3 regions of the Paenibacillus pedocola genome follow, and region 2 is predicted to be linked to each of the others. Evidence: riboswitches for the same ligand, from Rfam matches in the RefSeq annotation. Region 2 holds a riboswitch; each other region holds the start of a gene.
The links. Region 2 has a riboswitch for cyclic di-AMP ahead of QU597_RS28870 (NfeD family membrane protein). Riboswitches for the same ligand answer to the same signal wherever they lie in the genome.
Positions count from the first base shown of each region.

Region 1 (7,736 bases), 260 kb from region 2:
AGAAACGTAAGGCAGAGCTGGAACAGCAGAAGCAGAAAACGAGAATCCTGATTGTCAGCACAATAGCTTTAGTAGTCATTATCTTTGTAGGGTTATACTTGCTGGCAGCAAAGGACAATTCCAATGAGGTTTCTTCCGCCGAGCCGTTAAGTTTTAACTACAGTGAACTTCCAAGACTCGGAAAAGAGGATGCACCGGTCAAAATCGTCGAATTCGGTGATTTTAAATGCCCGGCCTGCGCTCAATTCACCGGTGTCATTAAGCCGCAGATTGTCCAGGAGTATGTGAATCAGGATAAAGCAGCCTTTTATTTTGTAAACATGGCTTTTATCGGACCGGATTCGACTACAGCCTCGCTTGCCGCATTGTCTGTCTATCATCAGAACAGTGATGCATTCTGGACCTATTATGACGCTCTATATGCCAATCAGGGCGACGAGAACAAGGAATGGGCGACCACAGACTATTTAGTGGATCTGGCCCGAAAGGAAAACCTGCCGGTTGACTTTGATCTGCTGCGCAAAGATATTGAAGACAAGACCTATATGGATGAACTACAGACCGATATTGACCTTGCTAAAAACGCAGGAGTTAGTTCAACACCAACCGTATTTGTTAACGGAGTGATGGTTAAAGAACCGTTTAATATTGAAGCCATCGACGCCCAGATCAAAGTCGCTTCTGATGCGGTGGATGCCGAGTGATGAAATTCTCTACCTTTTGCCGCCGCCACTGTCTGTATTTGGCCTGGTTTGTGTCCATCATTGCCGTTGCCGGCAGCTTGTACTTAAGTGAAGTCCTCAAATATGAACCCTGTAAGCTGTGCTGGTTCCAGCGTATCTTTATGTATCCGCAGCTGTTTCTGCTTGGAATTGCCACGTACCGGGGGGATAAGCGCATCATTCCCTACGTATTGCCTTTAAGTATTATTGGCGGGAGCATCTCATTGTATCACTATTCCGAGCAGAAGATTCCTGCGCTGAGCAAAGTGCTTCCTTGCACCATCGGCGTTCCTTGTAATCAGGATTATATTAACTTATTGGGGTTCATTACAATTCCTTTAATGGCTCTGACAGCGTTTGTGCTGATCACAATATTGCTGTGGACCGGACGCAAGACTGATCAGATGGAATAGGCAGCGGGTAGACTGAATTCAAGCCTAAATTATTCCTGATTTTTTTGTCACATTTTACATCCAAAACACTCTAAAACCAAGGTAATGAGGGATAATGCAAGAGAATGAAAGATCGACTTATCCCCGATCTTGGATTTGCGTGTTTTGGATGTTTTTTCATTCTTTTTTCATTTGATTCAAAGCTTTACTGTAAATGCATTGTAGACTATCATTAGACCTTGTGAGAAGTTGAATATGCGCTGAATTTTCCGAAGGGAAAACGGGGGAACCAAACTTGGCCGTAAGGCCATTGGGGTGAATCGGAAGCAGTCACAATGACTGCAACTGTAGGGCTACCACAGCCCGAATCCGCCAGCTAACCTCGTAAGCAAGGGTGGGATAATGACCATGCCTAGGCATGCGGATCATTTCCGTATGCTTATTTTTGTGCCTGCATTTATGAAATCCGCCTATGAAAACAGCGCACGGTACTACCGTTTCAACTCACAAAGAGAGGAACTGTTACTACAATGGTAAGCAAGGTAAAACGACTATTGATCGGGCGTCCGATGAAGTCGAACGAACTCGATCATGAAAAGTTATCCAAGGTGAAAGCACTGGCTGTCCTGTCTTCTGATGCGCTCTCGTCTGTAGCCTACGGAACGGAACAAATCCTGATTGTACTGGTGGCCGCAGGTTTCACTGCCATCTGGTACTCACTGCCAATTGCATTAGCCGTTCTGGGCTTGCTGGCCATACTTATTTTGTCCTATCGCCAGACGATCTTCGCTTATCCGCAAGGGGGCGGGGCATACATCGTGGCCAAGAGCAATCTCGGTGTTCCTACCGGCCTGTTAGCCGGAGGCTCTTTATTGGTAGATTATATTCTTACTGTTGCGGTTAGTGCCTCAGCCGGTACAGACGCGATTACATCCGCTTTTCCAGGTTTGCATGATCATTCTGTACTGATTGCGGTATCCGTTATTTTACTGTTAACAATTGTCAATCTGCGCGGTGTTACGGAATCGGCTTCTTTTATAGCAATCCCGGTATATTTGTTCGTAGTATCTATCTTTGTCCTGATTGTTGCCGGAGTATTCAAATACATGACCGGCGGCGCTCATGCCAATGTGCCTGAAATCGGGTCTGCTGTATCAAACGTCAGCCTGTTCCTCTTGCTTAAGGCGTTCAGCTCCGGCTGTTCAGCCTTGACCGGGGTAGAAGCGGTATCGAATGCTATCCCGAACTTCAAGGCGCCGGCCGAAAAAAATGCAGCCAAAACCTTGATGATGATGGGGCTTATCCTTGGTATTATGTTTACAGGAATCACCCTGCTGGCCTACTGGTACGGAGTAATGCCTGATGAAAAAGCAACCGTTGTTTCGCAAATTGCTGAATCCACTTTCGGCCGCGGCGGTTTGTACTTCTTCATTCAAGGGATCACGGCAGTGATTTTGTTCCTGGCAGCAAATACGGCATACTCGGCATTCCCGCTGCTTGCCTTTATGTTCGCCAAAGACAAATATCTGCCCCATGCCTTTATGGTCCGCGGAGACCGGCTGGGCTTCTCTAATGGTATTATTTTTCTCGGTGTGCTATCAGCATTGCTGGTTGCTGCATTCCACGGAAATACAGAAAGCCTGATTCCGCTCTATGCGGTAGGGGTATTTATCCCATTCACTTTATCCCAGCTTGGAATGATGGTGCATTGGTATAAAGACAAACCAAAAGGCTGGCAAAACAAATTTGCCGTCAATACAGTGGGTATGCTCACTACACTTACGATTACACTGATTTTCATTATTACGAAATTCTCAAGTGTCTGGATGGCTTTCATCTTTCTGCCGGTTGTTATGATCGTATTCCACCGCATTCACGGCCATTATCAGAATACGGCAGATCAGCTGCGCATTTGTCCATCTACAGATAAACCGTGTATCAAGGGAAGTACCGTAGTGGTTCCAGTCGCTGGTGTTACACGTGCCGTGCTGCATTCGATCAGCTATGCGAAGTCTTTGACCGAAAATGTGGTCGCTGTGTATGTTGGTTTTGATGAAGAAGAGATTCACAAGATGGAGCAAAAGTGGGAGGAATGGAATCCGGGCGTACGCCTGATTGTCCTTCGTTCCCGTTACCGCAGCATCATCCGTCCGTTAGTGAAGTTTATTGATACGGTAGAGTGGAAGACAGCCTCGACGGACCATATTACAATACTGATTCCACAATTTATCACTAAGCATTGGTGGCAGGCGATTCTCCATAACCAGACCAGCTTGTTCATCCGCTCGTATTTAATGAATCAAAAAGATATTGTTGTAGCGACAGTACCTTATCATTTGCACAAATAGACAGGTATATTCCAGCAGACGGCTGTTTCCGTATTTCACGGAGGCAGCCGTTTTTTTATGGATTTTAACCGGATCTGAATCTCAGTATACAGATAGGGAAATAAATATTATATTGACATAGATAATGAGAATCAATATCATTTAAAGAGTTAAGGCGAAGGCACTTCAAAAACCTTTGACCAAAAAGGATAAATATACAGGAGGGGTATTACATGTTTTTGTTTGATCAAAAGAAATCCGGGAGTAGGAAGCTGGTCTTGGCCGGCCTCTTGACAATGACTGTATTCTTGTCCGCTTGCGGCAATAACAACAATGGCAATGCGGCAAATTCTAGTGCTGCACCTGCGGCAACCGCTGAGGCTACAACTGCACCAACAGAAACCGCTGCTCCGGCTGCGGAGAAGACTGTGACTGATGCCATGGGGCATAAAGTAACTGTTCCTGCAAATCCACAGCGTGTGCTTGGTTCTTATCTGGAAGACTATCTGGTAACACTCGGGGTAACTCCAGTTGCCCAATGGTCCGTGTCAAACGGGATTCAGGACTACTTGTCCGACGCGCTTAAAGATGTGCCTACGATCAGCTACGATCTTCCGCTGGAGGCTGTAACCAGCTTCGCACCGGACTTCCATATCGTCCAGTCTGAAGGCAGTGTGCAGAACGGTCTGTATGATCAGCTGAACAAAATCGCGCCTACCTATGTACTGGGCGATGAGATCAGCAAGGACTGGCGCAAAACGCTGCTTACAATCGGTGAACTGCTGAATAAGACTCCTGAGGCTGAACAAGCGATTGCTGAATACGACCAAAAGGCTGCAGACGCTAAGGAAAAAATTACAGCATCATCCGGTGACAAATCCGTTGCCATTTTGTGGCTGGTGCAAAAGAGCTTCTTTATTGTGGATGAAACACGCAGCAGTGGCTCTGTATTATACGGCGACCTTGGCTTGAAGCTTCCTAACCTTGTAACAGAGATTCCGGCTGACTCCAGAGCGACCTGGAATCCTATATCACTTGAGAAACTGGCTGAACTGACTGCTGATCATATTTTCCTTGTGAACAGCGATAAAACAGATGCATCAGAAATTCTGAACGGACCCATCTGGAAGGGGATTCCTGCTGTTAAGGCAGGAAATGTTACAGAACTCAGTGCATCCAGCAGCTGGCTCTACAGCGGTGCTTATGCTAACTCCAAAACGATTGATGATGTGCTTAGCGCGCTTGTAAAATAAGGGAGCTGAAAATTTCTTTAGCGGCCCGAGAAATGTGCAGGTTTTTATACCTTCGGGTATAAGGCCTGCATCTTTTTTAAGTGTTTTGTGAAAAACAGAACAAATTTTTCATGAGATACCTGGAGTCTTGTACATGTTTCTTTTATTTGCGATAATGAGAATGATATACAGTATCAATCAAGTGAGATTCGTTATCATCAATGACTTGAATTTAATCCATTAAGGGGAAGACTTATGGCCGCATCTACACATTCTACAGCTGAATCTACAAAGATGGATGGAGCGATGCCACTGAAATCCAGACCGGCTGCGGCTGCTTTTATTTTATTTTTCGGACTTGCAGCAATGCTCTTCGGTCTCGCGCTTTCCGTATCGGTAGGTGCGGCAGATATCAAGCTGGCGACGGTCTGGGAAGCTGTATTCAGGTTTAACCCGGATCTGCAGCAGCATCAGATCATCAGGGAGCTGCGGATTCCCCGCGCACTGGCAGGCGCCTTAGTCGGAGCCTGTCTTGCCGTCGCGGGAGCAATTATGCAGGGAATGACCCGCAATCCGCTGGCAGACTCGGGTCTGCTTGGCCTGAATGCCGGTGCCAGTGCCGCTTTAGCATTAACCTTTGCCTTAGCACCAGCGTCATCCTTTTTATACATCATGTTGTATTGCTTCATCGGTGCCGCAGCCGCATCTATCCTGGTATTCGGGATAGGTTCACTTTCCCACAGCGGCCTGACGCCGCTGCGGCTGACTCTGGCAGGTGCAGCAGTAAGCGCGCTGTTACTTGCCGTGAGCCAAGGGGTAGCAATTCTGTTTCATCTATCCCAAGACATCGCCTTCTGGATGGCTGGCGGCATTGGTGGGGCCAATTGGACCCAGCTCAGAATCATGACACCATGGATTACAGGAGCACTGATTCTCGCCATGCTGCTGTCACGCTCGATTACCCTGCTGAGTCTGGGCCGGGATGTAGCGGCAGGGCTGGGGCAGCGCACAAGGCTAGTACAATTTATCGGGATGATAGTCGTTGTGATTCTGGCAGGGGCGGCTGTTTCGACGGTAGGACCTATCGCTTTTGTCGGGCTGATAATACCGCATATAACACGATATCTGGTCGGCGTGGATTACCGGTGGATTCTGCCCTGTTCGGCGGTGCTGGGAAGTCTTCTGATTATTTTTGCTGATATTGCGGCCAGACTTATTAATGCCCCTTATGAAACTCCGATTGGCGCTTTAATTGCTGTTATCGGCGTACCGTTTTTTGTATATTTGGCGAGCAAGCGGAAGGGGGAGCTATAATGAACCGATTCCAAGCCTCTCCCGCAGTGAAGCCGAGACGCAGCAGGGACATCACTATAATATCGCTGCTGGCTATTCTCATTATTGTCATGTTTGTTATCAGTATGAATACAGGACTCATGCGCTTGTCGCCGCTTGATGTCTTACATACATTGCTTGGCGGCGGAACTGAGCAGCAGAAGCTCATTCTGTTTGATTTCCGTCTGCCGCGCATCGTAATTTCAATACTCGTTGGTGCAGGCTTTGCTGTATCAGGCTGCATCCTGCAAGGTCTGTCGCGCAATGCCCTGGCCGAGCCATCCACACTGGGCATCAATGCTGGTGCGGGATTTGCTGTCATCATTTTTATCTCGTTTGTACCGGATACAACCGCTGCTCATATTTATGTACTTCCGCTGATGGCACTGGTTGGAGCTGTGCTTACTGCAGCACTGATTTATGGTTTGTCTTACCGCCGTGAAGACGGCTTGTCACCCACCAGAATGATTCTGATTGGGATTGCAGTAGGAGCTGGTATCTACGCTTTCCAGCTGATTTTATCCTTAAGGCTGGATCCGCAAAATTTTCAATTCGTGTCGATTTGGCTGGCCGGTAAAATCTGGGGCGGGGATTGGCGGTTTGTACTTGCTCTTTTGCCTTGGATTGTCATTCTGCTTCCATATACCTTCTACAAGTCCCGGGTGCTTAATCTGTTGAGTCTCGGCGATCAGACCTCGGCTGGGCTGGGGCTGCCGGTGGAGAAGGAACGTATCCTGCTGCTGGCTGCCGCAGTCATTCTGTCAGGTGCCTGTGTTGCCGTAAGCGGCGGTATTGGATTCGTGGGTCTAATCGCACCTCACCTGGCCCGCAGGCTGGTTGGTCCGAAGCATCAGGTACTGCTGCCGGCATGCGCATTAGTGGGCGCCCTGCTGTTAATTACCGCTGACACCATCGCCCGGTGGATTCTGCAGCCCGCGGAATTACCAACCGGTATCGTTGTGGCGATCATCGGCGCACCGTATTTCTTATATTTGTTAGCCAGATCAAAGGCCTGAAATAATATAAATTTGTAAGGAGTGGATTTCATGTCAGAACGATTGAACACAGAACAGCTAAGCATTGGGTATGCGGAGGCTACGATTGTTAATGGCTTGAACCTGTCGCTTCCGACTGGAAAAATCACGGCGCTGGTAGGGGCAAACGGCTCCGGGAAATCAACCATTCTCAAAACCATGGCACGGATTATGAAGCCTAAGAGCGGTAGTGTCATGCTGGACGGAAAGTCGATTCATACGCTGTCCACAAAAGAAGTGGCCCGCCAGTTGGCGATTCTGCCGCAGAATCCGACAGCTCCCGACGGACTAACGGTATCCGAACTGGTTGGGTATGGCCGCTATCCGCACCAAAAAGGATTCGGAACGATGACGCCTGAGGACCGCAGCATTATCGCAAATGCGATTACGGTGACCGGAATGGAGGAGTTCCACGATCGCCCCATAGACCGCCTCTCCGGCGGCCAGCGCCAGCGCGCCTGGATAGCTATGGCCCTAGCCCAGCAGACAGATATTCTGTTCCTGGATGAACCGACTACCTTCCTTGATATGGCTCACCAGCTGGAAGTGCTGCAGCTATTACAGAAATTGAATGAGGAAGAAGGGCGAACTATCATCATGGTTGTGCATGATTTGAACCATGCTTCCCGTTATGCACAGCATATGGTGGCGATTAAATCGGGTACGGTAATCAGTGAAGGTACTCCGGCAGAGGTTA
Region 1 is NZ_CP134223.1:3,508,311-3,516,046, reverse strand. It holds gene QU597_RS15360 (DsbA family protein) at 1-704, shown strand, start outside; gene QU597_RS15355 (disulfide oxidoreductase) at 704-1,135, shown strand; cyclic di-AMP (ydaO/yuaA leader) riboswitch at 1,363-1,520, shown strand; gene kimA (potassium transporter KimA) at 1,645-3,462, shown strand; gene QU597_RS15345 (iron-hydroxamate ABC transporter substrate-binding protein) at 3,675-4,694, shown strand; gene QU597_RS15340 (FecCD family ABC transporter permease) at 4,929-5,987, shown strand; gene QU597_RS15335 (FecCD family ABC transporter permease) at 5,987-7,021, shown strand; gene QU597_RS15330 (ABC transporter ATP-binding protein) at 7,052-7,736, shown strand, end outside.
Region 1: it holds a riboswitch for cyclic di-AMP, as region 2 does, so the genes downstream of both, kimA (potassium transporter KimA) here and QU597_RS28870 (NfeD family membrane protein) in region 2, are expected to answer to the same signal.

Region 2 (7,736 bases):
AGACTAAGAGAACCTGAACTTCTCGGTCCGCTTAAGGAAATGCTGCTGCTGCCCGGAGGCAACGATCTCGAGGTGAACCTGGAACGTTCCAAGCTGCTGTACTCGCTGCTACTGGATTTGAAAAGAAATCTGCCTCCCGCCCCGAATAAGGAGGATGAGCTTGTGCGGATCAAACCGGTGCTGGAGCATATTGAACTTCATCTGCACCGGACATTGACCTTAAAAGAGCTGTCTGAGGTAATCTCTGTTTCTCCGCAATATCTGTGCCGGCTATTTCAGCGTACGGTTCATGACCGGCCGGTAACCTATATCAATAAGCAGCGCATTAACCGGAGCAAGCAATTGATGTATCAGGAACGTGAAAAAAAGCTGTACGAAATCGCACAGCTGACAGGCTTTGAGAACGCGAGCTACTTCTGCGCCGTATTCAAACGATTAACCGGAATGAAGCCGGAGCAGTTCAAGCAGCTGCATGGTTTGGATTAAATAAACTGTAAAATACCCAAGGCGATAAAAAATGCTCCTATCCATATTGCCACAGCACCTAAGAACGTTCTTGAATCGATGTAGGCTTTGCTTGGCTCAGCATCACCGTTCACTTTCCATCCTTCATTCATGCGCCAGCCAAAGGTAGGATTCTTACGGATATACAGACCCCAGGCAATTATCCCCAGACCAATAATAAGCAAAAAAATTCCTGTGACAATCATAAGATCAGCTCCTTTAATGGTTATACGGGAACAGTTGGAAAATGTTGCTTAAATGAACAACACGAAAGACGAGTTGACATTAATCGAACGGTCGTTTATTATAGGCGCATGAGATATAAAGATGAGAATAAAAGCGAACGTATTTTTAATGCATCAATTCAGTTGATAAATGAACATGGTTTGTCGGAAACTTCGATGTCGAAGATCGCGAAAAAAGCCGGCGTATCTGCTTCAACGATTTACGTATATTTTGAAAACAAGGAGGATATGCTGAACAAATTATATTTGAATATAAAGAAAGAAATGAGTCTGGAAGTATTTTATGATTACGATGACTCTATGCCGTTAAAGACAGCATTTGAACATGCGTTAGGAAAATATATTGATTTTGTTTTGACGCATAAAGATGAGTTTTTATTTCTGGAGCAGTTTTCAAACTCACCACTTCTTGATAAATTGTCTCGGAATGAAGGATTGGAATATTTTGAGCCGCTCATTAAATTATTTGAAAAAGGCAAAAGCCAAAATGTGTTCAAACAAGTGGATACGAGCCTGCTCCATATGTTTATGTTTAACCCGGTGATGCAATATATTAAAGAATATTTTGGCGGCCGATTAGAGTTGAGACAAGAAAGCTTGAACGAGATCGTTCAGATGACATGGGATGCTTTAAAAGCATAATTTAGACCTTCAGAGGGAATTGGATTGGAGCATGAAGAATCAATCCCTCTGAAATTTAAAAGCTCATTATTAATCGAATGAACGTTTATTTTAACGAATGTTCGATTTAGAAATATTAAATCCAACCTAAAAATGAAAGAGGTAAAAAAATGAACGCAAAATATAACAAATTAATGGAATCATTTACGCTCAATAATGGAATCACTCTTAGAAATCGGGTTGTTATGTCCCCTATGACTACGTGGGCCAGTAATGACGATTACACGATTTCAGATGAAGAAGTGAGATATTATGAAAAAAGAGTAAACGGTGTAGGACTGGTTATTACAGGATGTACGCATGTTCAAGCAAACGGTATAGGTTTTACACATGAGTTTGCAGGTTATAATGATACATTTATTCCAAGTTTACGAAAATTAGCCGATGCGGCGAAAAGTGGAGGAGCTCCTGCGGTTCTTCAAGTTTTCCATGCAGGGAATAAAGCACTGCCGGCTCTGACTCCAAATGGGGATGTAGTGAGTTCAAGCGCTGTAGAGACTGAGGCTACGGCCTTTGCCCCTTCAGTTTTACCGAGAGCACTTTCTCAGGATGAGATCCTGGACGTAATTCGTGCATTTGGAGAAACAACAAGACGAGCCATTGAAGCAGGATTTGATGGCGTTGAAATTCATGGTGCACATGGGTTTTTGCTGCAAAACTTCTTTTCTCCATTCTTCAATAGACGTGAGGATCAATGGGGAGGGACGCTAGAAAATCGTTTGCGTTTCCCGTTGGCTGTCATTCATGAAATGAAATCTGTAATTCAAAAGCATGCCACAAAACCGTTTATTCTCGGCTACCGATTTTCTCCTGACGAACCCATGGAAGGTGGTCTTCGAATGAACGATACCTATACATTGATTGATCGTCTGATTACAGAAGGTGTGGATTATGTGCATGCTTCACTTACGGATGCTCTCACATCAAAGCCGGTGGATAGTCAAAATGAAGAAACATATCTTGAATTAATAGTGGGATATGTAAACGGTAGATTGCCAGTAATGGCTGCTGGTTCTATGGTAACTCCAGATGATGTTGCAGCCGTATTGGATAAAGGATTAACCCTCGCAGCTGTTGGACATACGTTGATTATGAATCCTGACTGGGTAGAAAAAGTTCAGGATGATAAGGAAGCAGAAATTGAGACAGCCATTAGGATTTCAAAGGTAAGCGAGCTTGAGCTTCCTCAAAAACTATGGAATACAATTAAAGCTTCAGGCCCATGGTTTAAAATCGAAGAATAATATCGCAACTAGGAGCCGATGGGCGGTAAACAAGTGGTGATCGAGACAAGCCTGACGAAGGCACTCCTAAGGAGATAAGCTACCGTTAGATTGAATTGCTGAAGCCGATGCAATTGCGGCTGTTGAGCAGAAGCTTGCTGAGCTTAAAGAAGGGACTAATGCTTATCTGGCTCTGTCAGATAGCCCCCTTATATCAACGATACTTTATCGACCGAATATTATCTATATAATACCGACAGCTACCTCCGAGTTAACTTGGGGTAGCTGTTTTTGGATTGAGAGTAAGGAGAATTTGAAGATAAGCATTACTATGGGAATATAAGTTTTACGTCCATTCTCTTTAATTATTATCACTGTAAATAAACCGCTCTACCTGCTCAGCGGTAGCCGCTATATTAGGATGCGAATTGTCGATCAGCGTTACATTTGCTTCCGGCAAAGGCCATGCAAGGGTGCGGCTGCCGAGTGACGAGCGGAAGAGCTCCCAATGACGGAACTTCCAGTCATCCAGCGGAGAATGCCTGCCCTGTATTCGCTTGCGGAAAAGCTCCTCGTCAGCTAATGTGACCATCACGACTTTGACTAGAACGTCCTGCAGTGTTAGGCCGATCCGCTTCAGCTCGCTTTCAATCCAGCCAGGATCCGCTGCTTCCTTAGTGAAGGGTCCAACCACGTAGACATCGCTGTCCAGGCCGAGATTATCGAGAGCGGCATCCATGGTGATCCGGTATCCCAGATCGCGGCACAGTCTTTTGTATTCGGCGGAATCCCTGTCTGTGGGGTCTAGCCCGTGCATAGTCATAATTGCATCTGCCGCAGGCCTTAATAAAATATCCATGTCGAAAAAGGCGGCTTTGCGGCGGGAAGCAACTGCCTTGGCTAATGTAGTTTTACCGGCACCTGCCGGACCCAGGAAAAAGACAAGTTTGTTCATTGTAATAGGCTCCTTATGATCTGAGTCAAGATGAATTCCAGCTACCTTATCGTAACATGCTTGCCGTTTCAGTTGGAAATCAAAAGAGCGCAGATCCGGGGATGTTTTTTGCGGTGTTTACTGGCCGGATGGGACAGCTTGCGAGAAATGGAGTAAAAATGAGCAAATCATCGGGCGCTTAAGAGCGAAGTCAAAGAATACGCCTTCATTCGTGAAGAGACGGCATTATTTGGCTTTTTATTCCATATGGGACGTTTTACATTAAACGAACACAGGCGTAAGATTCAAATCAGCAACCGAATAATATAACTGTTCTCAAATGGCTGAATTCCGTTAACGGGAACGGGGGAACCAATGGTGAACGCTGCTGATAAGACGCTGCGGCCCACCCGGGGTGAATCCTTGCTAAGCTCATTGGCAGGGTAGGGCAATCTCGCTGCCCGAATCCGTCAGCTAACCCCGTAAGCCTCGAAGAGAGAGGATGAGCGCCATGATCGATTAACCGACCACGGAGAGCCCTGCCGCTTCTGTGGTCTTTTTGCTGTGCAAGCAGGAAGAAAAAACGTTCTGTATAAAGACAAAAAGTCTTATAACAACGTAAGAAAGAGTGTTAAATACTATCGCAAATGCTACAAAGGGGGGATTGATATCGTTACTGTATTTATCGTCTGCTTCTGGGTAGGACTACTGCTTCTCCTAAGCGGCGGATTTCATGGGCATGGTCTGGCAAGTCATATGCATGTTGGAGGCGGTGATGCTGGAGGTCCGGGTTTTGTGCCTATACTTCCGCTGATGGTATTTGTCACAGTCTGGGGTGGTACGGGTTATGTCCTGACGCGGTTTAGCGTGATGACTATGCTTGTAGTGGTGCTGATCTGCACCGTGGTTGCCTTATTGGTGGGCAGTCTGATGTATGTAGTGCTGGCCCGGGTGATGACCCGGTATGACAGCAGCATGAATGAAATGGATTATGATCCATCGGGTCTACTTGGATACATCAGTATTCCTGCATTGGATGGAGCGGTTGGGGAAATGAAATATGTGCTGCACGGAACGAAACGATCCATAGGAGTAAGGGCAGAAGCCGGCCAGCAGCTCACCAAGGGCGATAGGGTGATTATTCTGAAGGTGGATAAAGGAATAGCAACAGTAACTCTCTTTGAGAGTGAAATCGGACAATTATAAATAACGGGGAGTGTCGAATGTTATGGTTCTTCTTTATTTAATCTCAGCAATTGTTGTAGTTATCCTGCTTGCATTGTTCAGTATCGTGAATTCTTATAAAAAGGTTCCGCCCAATCAGGCGATGATTGTGTACGGCCTTGGCGGAAAAAGAGTGGTACAGGGCGGCGGGACATTCGTCATCCCCGGCTTCCAGAACAATAAAACGATCTCTATGATGCTGATGAGCTTTGATGTCATCCCGGCGCAGGCAATGTTCTCCCGGCAAGGCATCAAGCTCAACCTGGAGGCAGTCGCTCAGATTAAGATCAAAAGTGATCCTACCGCTATTCTGACTGCCAGCGAGCAGTTTATCGACCGGCCGGAAGAAGACCGCGAGACGATAATCCTGCATTCAGTGGAAGGTCATCTGCGCGGTTTAATCGGGCAATTATCGGTAGAATCGATACTTAAGACACCTGACGAAATTAACAGCAAGATGCGGGAAACCTGCTCGGAAGACCTCGATAAGATGGGGCTGGAAGTAGTCAGCTTCACCATTAAGAAAATTACCGACGACAAAGGCTACATCGACAATATGGGGGTTCCGGAAATTGAGCGCATCCGCCGCGATGCCAGCATTGCCAAAGCGGAAGCAGAACGCGATATTCAGATTAAACAAGCGGAGGCTGAGAAAGAATCCTCCATTGCCAAAGCCAATGCACATCAGGCCACCATTGAAGCGGAAACCGCTGCCCGCGCCAAGGAATCCCTGTTCGAGAAGGATTTGAACATTAAGCAGGCAGACTTTAAGCTGGAGACAGAAGTGAAGAAAGCCCAGGCGGATCTTGCGTACGAATTGCAGCAGAACAAAATCAAGCAGTCGCTGGTTACTGAACAGGTCAAAATAACGCAGATGGAAGCGGAAGCCAACCGGACAGTCCGGGAAATCGAAGTGGAGCTCAGACAGAAGGAGCTGGAGGCAACGGTAATCAAGCCTGCTCAGGCGGAAAACCAGGCTACGATTATGAGAGCGGAAGCAGCCAAGCAGCGGCAAATTCTTGAAGCGGAAGCTGAGGCAGCCACGACAACCAAACGCGGGCTGGCAACGGCCGAAGCAGAGCTGGCGAAGGGTAAGGCTAACGCGGAAATTGTTCAACTGGCTGGAGCGGCGGAAGCAGGTGCACTGGAGAAGAAAGCCGAAGCATACAAACAGTTCACGCAAGCCGCGCTCACAGTAGAATTCCTGAAGGTTCTGCCTGAGCTGGCTGAGAAAATCGCGTCCCCATTGGCTAAGGTTGATAAGATTACAGTGATTTCACAGGATGGAGCTTCATCCGGCGTGAACAAAATTACCGGAGATATCGCCAAAATCATGACCCAGATTCCTGAATTGACTCAGACGCTAACCGGTATGAACGTGACCGAGGCGATTAGCGGGCTGCTCGGCAGAAATAAAGAACAGTAATCCATTATCGAAGTATTATTCAAACCAGCTCTGTACAGCGGCGATAGCTATTCGTGCCGTACAGGGCTGGTTTCGTTTGTTTCGGCCGGGATCAGTAGTTCAGGTCTGTTGAATCCTGTATAATAGCAAAATAAAACAGATTAGGATTGTTGGGGGCAGAATACAGATGAACATAAGACCGATTCAAATTTCAGACAACGGCTCAATCGAACGGATTATCCGTGAATGCCTGATTGAATACGGAGGCAACCGTGACGGGCTGGCCTGGGCTGATGCGAGCATGCATGATCTTTACAGCTATTACAATGCAGCAGAGAACAGGGCTTACTGGATTGTAGAAGAAGACGGGGAAGTGCTGGGAGGCTGTGGAATCGCCGCTTTTGACGGGTCGGATGAAGTGTGTGAATTGCAGAAAATGTACCTCACTACGTCAACCAGAGGTACAGGAATCGCCTCGGAGCTGTTACAGACTGCTCTCGATTTCGCCAAGCTCCACTATAAACAATGTTACCTGGAAACGCTGCAGACCATGGCCGCAGCGAACCGCTTTTATCAGAAGCAGGGCTTCTCACTGCTGGCGGAGCCGCTTGCCGGATCTGAGCATTTTGCCTGTGACGCCTGGTATATTAAGGATCTAAGCTAGCTAGAGTATTAACATGGAGGAGGTGAATCCAGTGGAACTTCCAGTCCTGACCCGCACACTTGCTGCACAAATCCTGCAGTCTGAGACAGACTATCTCACATCAAGAATTCAATCCATCCTAGAGCGGAAAGGGAATCCGGAGGGAGTGGAGATTGCACGTTTCGGGAATGCTGCTGCTTTTTACATCAGGACTATGCCTTGGGCACTGTTCAATTCCGTTAAAGGACTCTCGGATGAAGATAGTGATCAGTTGGAGGCTATCCTTCAGTTCTACCGGTCCAGAGACCGGGCCTTTCAGATCGATATCGATCCGGTCCGTTCCGGTTCCAGGCTATTCACAGCTCTGGCAGAAAAGGGCTTGCATCAAACAGGCTTTCATTCTGTGCTATACGGGCTACCTAAGCAAGAACCGCCTGCGTCACAGTCTAATATAAAGATTACTGAAATAACGCAGCCGTCTGAATTTGACTCTTTTGCCGAAATTCATTGCCTGGGCTCCGGGATGCCGCTATCTGCCAAACCTCATTTCATGAACAATAATATTGGACTACTGAATAGACCGGGCTGGAAGCTGTTTCTGGCTACGCTTGATGATGTGCCGGCTGGAGTAGCAGTGATGCATATTAGCGGGAGTATAGCTTCCTGCACGCTGGCTGCGACCGCGCCGGAATACCGGAACCGTGGTATACAAACCGCACTGATACAACGCAGACTGTACGAAGCTCATTTTGCGGGTTGTCAGCTTGTTGCTGCACAGGCCAGCTTCGGGTCTACCAGCCAGAATAATCTGGAGCGTGCGGGCTTCCAGATCGCCTGGACACGGTCAGTATGGGGCTGAACAGAAAAATAGAATATA
Region 2 is NZ_CP134223.1:3,244,413-3,252,148, forward strand. It holds gene QU597_RS14095 (AraC family transcriptional regulator) at 1-486, shown strand, start outside; gene QU597_RS14100 (DUF6199 family natural product biosynthesis protein) at 483-710, opposite strand; gene QU597_RS14105 (TetR/AcrR family transcriptional regulator) at 819-1,391, shown strand; gene QU597_RS14110 (NADH-dependent flavin oxidoreductase) at 1,541-2,674, shown strand; gene QU597_RS14115 (P-loop nucleotide/nucleoside kinase family protein) at 3,015-3,608, opposite strand; cyclic di-AMP (ydaO/yuaA leader) riboswitch at 3,920-4,091, shown strand; gene QU597_RS28870 (NfeD family membrane protein) at 4,152-4,793, shown strand; gene QU597_RS14125 (flotillin family protein) at 4,816-6,237, shown strand; gene QU597_RS14130 (GNAT family N-acetyltransferase) at 6,404-6,880, shown strand; gene QU597_RS14135 (GNAT family N-acetyltransferase) at 6,912-7,718, shown strand.

Region 3 (7,736 bases), 2.7 Mb from region 2:
TGGGGCAGTCGTATTAATGGGGTACATGGGGATGATGACCGGAATGGTCACGGATGATGTGCTGGGCGAAGGGGAGGGCAAGGTTCTTGCCGACTTTATGCTCGTTACCGTCATTCCTATGCTGGGCTTTACCTTCTCCAGGCGGACGATGAAGTATGTGATGGAAGATTCCTATACCCGGATGCTGGCCTATATGCGCAGTTTGCCGGTTCCATCTGCAGTGATCCTCTGCAAAAGAAAGCTTCATACAGTGTTCTCTTTTTCGCTGAACGGAGTGCTGTTCTTCGGCCTGATCTATACGCTCAGTACTAATATACGGCATGAGCTTCCTGTGCCGGCCTATCTGACCTTCGCCCTGACCTGGGTCGGCTATGGACTGATCGTTACGGGGTTGTTCATTTTCATCGAACTCCTGACCAGCGGCAAAGCCTACTGCGGATGGCTCTTTCTTTTCATGCTGCTGTCCATCATTGCCGCTCTGCTCATTAGTCTGGCTGGAGGGAACCTGTTTTTGTACACTGTGAACTGTTCTAGAGAGTGGGGGCTGTTGTCCCCGCTGATGTGGGGAACGCTGCTGCTGGGAACTGCATCGGTACAGCTGTTCTCCGCATGGACGATTCAACGGCTTAAGAGCCGCGATCTCGTATGAGAGGGCGGTGGTAAATATGTGGATACCCATTCAGATCAACGAGAATAGCGCTGAGCCGTTGTACCATCAGATTGAAACACAGCTGCGGTCACTCATTATCAGCGGCGGAATTACAGAAGGAACACTGCTTCCTTCGATCCGCGAATTTGCCGGAGATTTGAAATGCAGCGTCATCACGGTCCGCCGGGTTTATCAGGATCTGGAGAATGAAGGGCTGCTGCGGACCCGGCAGGGAACAGGCACATTCGTCTCCCATGTGGGGGAAGGTGCCATGGAGGAATACAAGCTGGAAGCCGTCCGCAAAGCATTGGAAAGCGCAGTCGATGTCGGGTTGTCCGTGCAATGCAGCGCAGAGGAGCTGACCCGGATATTTACGGACATGGTGAAGAGCAAATATAACAAACTTGAATGAAGGGTGGAGTCATTTCATGGTACAACAGGCCATAGAACTGCGGAACGTAAGCAAGAAACGGCGTAACCGGATTATCGGACCGCTTAATCTGAATCTACCGCAGGGCTATATAACCGCACTAGTGGGCCAGAATGGCTCCGGCAAAAGCACACTGCTGCACATGCTGATGCAGCTGAGCTTCCCTGAAGAGGGCGAGATCCGCTGGTTTGAAGAGGCGCACGGGAACGGGATGCCGCTCGCCCTGCGGCAAACCATTGCTTATGTCCCGGAGAACTCGCAGAGTGAGGAGAATCTATGGACAGCGGAAGAGGCGGCTGAGTTTCGCCGTCAGTGGTACCCGGCATGGGACCAGCAGTATTTTGAAGAATTGCTGGGCAGATTCGAGGTGCCGCAAGGGGCGAGGCTGGGCAAGATGTCGAAGGGCGAGCGCCGCAAGTTCGAGATTGCCGCTGCGCTGGCAGCCCGGCCCAAGCTGCTGCTGCTGGATGAGCCGTCTTCCGGTCTTGATCCTTTTGCCTGGAAGATCCTGATAGAAGCACTGCGTAAATATATGGATGAGACTAACGCAACGGTGCTGATTTGTACCCACATCATCGAGGAAGTACGGAGGCTGGCCGATTATATTGTGCTTATGCATCATGGACAGCTGCTCGGCATGGCCGAGAAAGACAGTCTGTTCGGCTCCTGGAATGAGGTCTGGGTGAATGCGGCAGATGAGGAAGAACTACATGAATTAGCGGCAGAATTGCCGGATGCCCTGAATTTCACCTGGGAGTCATCTGGAATGGGTTCATTTATTACCCAGAAATTTCATCAAAATGAGAAACGCATCCAACAATTGGGCGTAAAGGTTATTAAGAGCCGGGCACTGGAACTGGATGAAATACTCAGCTTATGGACACAAGGACATCGTCCGATCCTGATCGACCAGAAGAGAGGGGACTAACGAATGGAAGCTTTGAAGCTGGAACAGGTAGTGAAGCAATATGGTGATAAAACGGCAGTAAACAGAATTAACCTGAAGGTGGAGCAAGGCGAAATTTATGGGCTGCTGGGGGCCAACGGCGCCGGCAAAACCACAACAATGCGCATGGTGCTTGGTCTGATTTATCCCGATGAGGGGAAGATCCTCTATAACGGCAAGCCGTTCAGTAGCGAGCTGCAGCATCTGATGGGCTATCTGCCGGAAGAGCGCGGCCTCTACCCGAAGGTGAAGGTCAGCGAGCAGATCATCTATCTGGCCCGGCTGCGCGGCATGGCTGCAGGCGATGCGGAGAAGAGCCTGCGTTACTGGCTGGACCGCTTTGAAGTGCCGGAATATTACAACAAGAAGATTGAGGAGCTCTCCAAGGGCAATCAGCAGAAAATGGGTTTTATCGCTGCCGTTGTACATAAGCCGCAAATTCTTATCCTTGATGAAGCCTTCAGCGGACTGGATCCTGTAAATGTAGAGCTCTTAAAGGACACCGTCAGAGAGATGCGCGATCAGGGGACGAGTATCCTGTTCTCTACCCACCGCATGGAGCATGTCGAAGAGCTGTGCCGGAATATTACCATCCTTGACCGTTCCAATACAGTAGTTCAAGGCGATATCCGCGAGATTAAAAAGGGCTATCCGCGTGAGGAGGTATTCCTGCGGACGGTTGGAGAAGTCTCCGGGCTGGAGGGAATCGCCGGAGTAACCGCAGTGCAGAGGCAGGAACGGGGCTATGTGCTGGCGATCAGTGAGATTGGAGCAGCGCAGCGGATTTTGCAGCACGCCGTGCTTGCCGGTGAAGTTGAACATTTCGAAATCAAGGAACCGACGCTAAACCAAATCTTTATCAGAGCGGTGGGTGAATCCAATGAATAAGCTGGGAACGATTATCGGTTTTACATTCAAGAATAAGGTGCGGACTAAATCTTTTTCGATCACAACGCTGATTATCGTGCTGCTGATTACCATCGGTATGAACATTCCTTATTTTATCGACAAGTTCAACGGGGACGACGAAGCGGGTGCTGCGCGCATCGGAGTGGTGACGGAAGCCGGAACCCCGGTATCGGAACTGCTGCTGGCCTATACTGCGCCCGAAGATTCCGAGACCCAGGTATCGCTGGAGTCCTATGCATCTGCGGAAGATGCAGCCCTTCAAAAGGGACTCAAGGAGGGCGATATTAAAGGTTATCTCACCTTCGGCACTGCGGCGGGCGGAGGTGTACCTCCGGTCACTTACCACAGCAATGAAGGAGAGCTGGACGGAGATATCCAAAGTTATCTGCAAGCTGCCCTGCAGCAGGTCAATACGCAGCTGATTACGGAAGGCAAGCTTACGCAGCAGGAAGTGTCCGCCATATTCACGCCGGTCACTATAGAGACGCAGCAGATCGGCGGAGGAAGCGGGACTGACGGCGCCAGTCAGGATGAATCTGCACCTGCGATCAATTATGTGATTGTCTATGTACTGCTGATGCTCTTCTTCTTGTCGATTATGCTGACCGGCAATATGATTGCCGCTGAGGTCACAGCGGAGAAGAGTTCGCGCATTATGGAAATTCTGATTACGAGCGCTTCACCTCTGAGCCAGATGTTCGGCAAGGTGCTGGGGGTGTTCCTGGTCGGGCTGCTGCAGATTGCGATCATTGCCGCAAGCATTGCGGCGAACCTGATGCTGCCGCATAACTCGGGTATTCTGACGGATTTCGATCTTGACTTGAGTCAATTGAATATAGGCATTCTGGTTTACGGCCTCATCCTTTATATTCTGGGCTTCTTCCTGTATGCGCTGATGTATGCCGCTGTAGGCTCGATCGTGAGCCGCACTGAGGAGCTGGGCCAGGCAAGCATGCCGGTGATGATGCTGGGTTTTGTGAACTACTATATTCCGACATTCAGCGTTTCTGCACCGGACACACTGCTGGTTAAGATCGCCAGCTACGTACCGTTCACTTCACCGCTCAGCATGCTGCTGCGGATCGGTGTCGGGGATGTGGCCGTATGGGAAATCGCAGTTTCACTGGTTATTCTGCTGGTTACTATCTTCCTGTTAGGCTGGCTGGCGGCTAAGATCTACCGCACAGGTGTCCTGATGTATGGTAAACGTCCTAGTATCAAAGAGATTAGAAAAGCTATGAAGGCCTACAAAATTTAAGGAGTGGGAATTATGGATAAAAAACAACAACAAAACTTAGCGCTGCTGTTTATATCATCTTTCTTCTCGCTGACGTCTAGCAGACTTGTTCCAGATAGCGGGTCGAATCTGATGGATTTTACGCAAGGGCTTCTAACAGGTATAGGCATTACCGGAATGCTGTTGGCGATCGTATTCTTTGGCAAGTATCATAAGCGCAGCCATTAAGCTAAATTCGTTTCAGGGACAACTATTTAAAGGCATCTCCGCAGTTAATGCGGAGGTGCCTTTTTGGGCGCAGCAGCTAAGGGACTCACTAAAACTGGTGATCCGGCCGTTTATAGTGTACCTTAATAGTAAGGAGTGGTGATTTTGAAATTAAACATAAAAACTCCCGTGCTGGTCACGGTCTCCATTGTACTGATCATAGTAAGCAGTATGCTTAGGCCCGAAGGCTCAACACTGCTGGGGGCGCTGCAGACTCTGCTGCTTGGTCTTGGAATTCTGGGATGCCTGATGGCTTTTTTACGGTTTGCCAAGAGTGGCAACAGTAAGGGCAAAGACATAAACAAAGGCAAGAGCAAGAGTAAAGGCAACAGCAAGGGCAAGTAAAGCCAATAAAGCCGCAGCGGATTGCTGCGGCTTTATTGGTGAATGAATCAGAAGAACAGGCGGCCATTTACACAATAGACAAATTAGCCTGTGATCTCAGCGGCTTCTGCCCCGCCGTGTGCTCACGAACCTGCCGGAGCTGAGCCTTCAGCGCCGGCAGGCTCTTGCCGAGAATTTTGCCGATTTCGGGCAGCGGAAGCAGCAGTCCATACCATAGCGCTTTTACGAGCTGATCGTCCCACGACAACTCTTTAGAGGTGCGCAGATTCCGGCTCTTCGCGGATTTTGTGCATTGCAGGATGCACTCCCGGTAGGCTTCTACCGGAAAGTCGGCTGCTTTCAGCTTTCCTTTGCAATACGGCTCATACAGCTTGTTGAAGGTTCCGGCCGTCACCCGCTCAGCCTCACTGCCCTTCCCGAGCAGAATGGAGCTAAGCGCAAGGACACCTCCGCTGTACTCCCGGATATATTGCTCAAATCCGGCGGCAGCGGCCGGCTGCGGGGATAATAGGTCAGGCATGTCAGCACGTTCCTTCCTGGATTAAGAGATGGATAAGATAGAGAATCACAGCTGTCTGCCTTCAATGTATAGGGGTGCGCAAAAAACCGCAGGCAGAGGAGAACCTCTGCCTGCGGTCCGGATACAGGCGGAAACAGGCCTGATGCCAAAACGTGGCGGATCAAGGGGCTCTCTCTATACACTTACGAGGTTAGCTGCAGGATTCGGGCGGTGAGAGTCGCCCTACCTGGTGAGAATGCGGGAGTCGCAGTCTCCTCAGGATTCACCCCATGGCCGTATTAGCCGGATGGTTCCCCCGTTTCCCGCTGGGCGGGAATTCAGCGTTCGAATATCATCATTTTTGCGAATCGATTCAACACGAATCATACTCTTTCCGGCATGTCTTTGTAAAAAAGCAAAGGGATTCTCTAATTGCGGATTAGCGGGGAATTGCGGCGGGAACAAAGCTGCGCTAGTCGAAAAGACTATTTATCAGCGATTATCAGGTCATTTTCTCGCTCAGGCGTCATCTTTTGATTTTTACTGGAAAAAGACAAGAACCGCTGTAAACTCCGCGGAAGATACACGAACCGGTATTCTTTATCTGTTTTTCCTAACCCCTCAGAAAAGCGGGGAAATCAGAGGATTAGGGAGAATAAAGCTTAAGTAAGCGTTATCTGACCGGTAATCATCCCATTTAATGCATTATTTTGGCGCTATTAGCGTTTTACAAGCGATCATCGCAGAAGGTATGATTACATCTGTTTAAGCGCAATTGAATAAGCAATCCGCTTAATCTCCGTTTACGGAGAGCGGGGGAACCAAACAACCGGAAGCCGATCGTGAGAGGCGGAGCCGGTTATGGGGTGAATCCTGGGAAACTGCGAGAACTGAAAAGTCTCGTATGGATAACAGGTAGGGCGACTCTCAACGCCCGAATCCGGCAGCTAACCTCGTAAGCGTACTGTAGAGAGGATAGGCGCATTGTGACCGTTAATTGGACCACAAAGGGAATCCTTTGTGGTTTTTTGCTGTGCTGGTATAGATGAATGCCGGCTATAACGTGAACCGGGAGGGGGAGACAGAGATGGGCAGCCAGGAGGAATATGTACTCATTAGCGCTCCGACGAAGGCAGGGGAACAGTTTGTTAGAATGCTCCAAATAAAAGGCTGCCGGATGGCAGGGCTCGCCAACAATCCGGCTGAACACGCGCGGCTCCAGGAGCTGGGGGTTGAGGTTATTTTTGAGGTGGATACCCGGCATCTGAATACTTGGCTTAGGCCGCCGTTTGCCGTAGGCAGAATTTATCTGTTCGAGAGCAGTGTGGCATTATGCTGCCGTTATGTGCAGATGTGCCGGACGTGGACCGCGAAGCCTATCTTTGTCATTACCACCTCCATGAATCCGAGACTGGTATACAAAGGGCTTGGGGCGGACCATGTCATCTATACCCATAGCGGGAATGTGGGTCATCTGGTAGCCGAGTGCGAATATTGAACCTGAAAGATATAAGTTTATAGGGGGATAAAAAAACGCCGGTGACCTTAAACAGGTAACCGGCGTTTTCATATTAGCGTTTCGGCATTTTGCTCTCATCCATGTACAGCAGGTTCCAGCGGTGACCGTCCAGGTCGGCAAAGCCTGCGCCGTACATCCAGCCGTCCACTTCACTTGGCTTGCCAAAGATATTTCCTCCGGCAAACTCTACTTTTTGAATAAAGGCATCTACTTCTTCTCTGCTTTCTGCACCAATGGAAAAGATGACTTCTGCGCATTGGGAAGTATCAGCGATTGTTGAACCTGTGAATTTCTCAAACGCCGCATCCGGGAACAGCAGAATCGTCGTTTGCCCTATGGCAAGCTTGGATCTCTCGTTACCAACGCTCACCGCATGGAATCCAATCGAATTGAAAAAGGCAGTTGACCTCTCAACATCTTTAACCGGCAGGTTAATCCAGATCTCCTGTGTCATGGCTGTAGCCTCCTGGAATCATTCATGATTTATTTCGCTGCAGCAATAAGTTCCTTAAGCTCAGGAAGGTTGAAGCCTTTGACCGCATATTCTCCGGATACAGTGACAGGTACTCCCATGAAGCCGAGCTTCTCTACTTCCTCCTGATAGACTGTACTGGTCATAACATCGCGCACTTCGAACGGAATGCCTTGTTCTGTGAGCAGCTGTTTTACCTGATTGCAGTCGCTGCAGCCGGATGTAGAGTAGACAATTACAGACTGGCTCATTTGCTCACTGCCTCCTTGATGGCATCGCGGGTGATTTTCCAGTGGGAGGTGTTCCAGCGGACTTCTCCGTCTTCCAGCAGAAAAATTTGCGGAGATTCGTGTTTGATGCCGAATTCTTCAGCAATCTGGTTCGAGACCGGACGGTCTTCAATCACATGAACAATAGCTGCCGGCGTATCAGAGCTCTGTACAAACGCCAGAAACTCTTCGTT
Region 3 is NZ_CP134223.1:583,280-591,015, forward strand. It holds gene QU597_RS02545 (hypothetical protein) at 1-649, shown strand, start outside; gene QU597_RS02550 (GntR family transcriptional regulator) at 666-1,061, shown strand; gene QU597_RS02555 (ABC transporter ATP-binding protein) at 1,078-2,007, shown strand; gene QU597_RS02560 (ABC transporter ATP-binding protein) at 2,011-2,913, shown strand; gene QU597_RS02565 (ABC transporter permease) at 2,906-4,192, shown strand; gene QU597_RS02570 (hypothetical protein) at 4,205-4,399, shown strand; gene QU597_RS02575 (hypothetical protein) at 4,544-4,783, shown strand; gene QU597_RS02580 (hypothetical protein) at 4,851-5,303, opposite strand; cyclic di-AMP (ydaO/yuaA leader) riboswitch at 5,469-5,636, opposite strand; cyclic di-AMP (ydaO/yuaA leader) riboswitch at 6,062-6,261, shown strand; gene QU597_RS02585 (hypothetical protein) at 6,370-6,780, shown strand; gene QU597_RS02590 (VOC family protein) at 6,854-7,255, opposite strand; gene QU597_RS02595 (glutaredoxin family protein) at 7,285-7,524, opposite strand; gene ytxJ (bacillithiol system redox-active protein YtxJ) at 7,521-7,736, opposite strand, start outside.
Region 3: it holds a riboswitch for cyclic di-AMP, as region 2 does, so the genes downstream of both, QU597_RS02580 (hypothetical protein) here and QU597_RS28870 (NfeD family membrane protein) in region 2, are expected to answer to the same signal.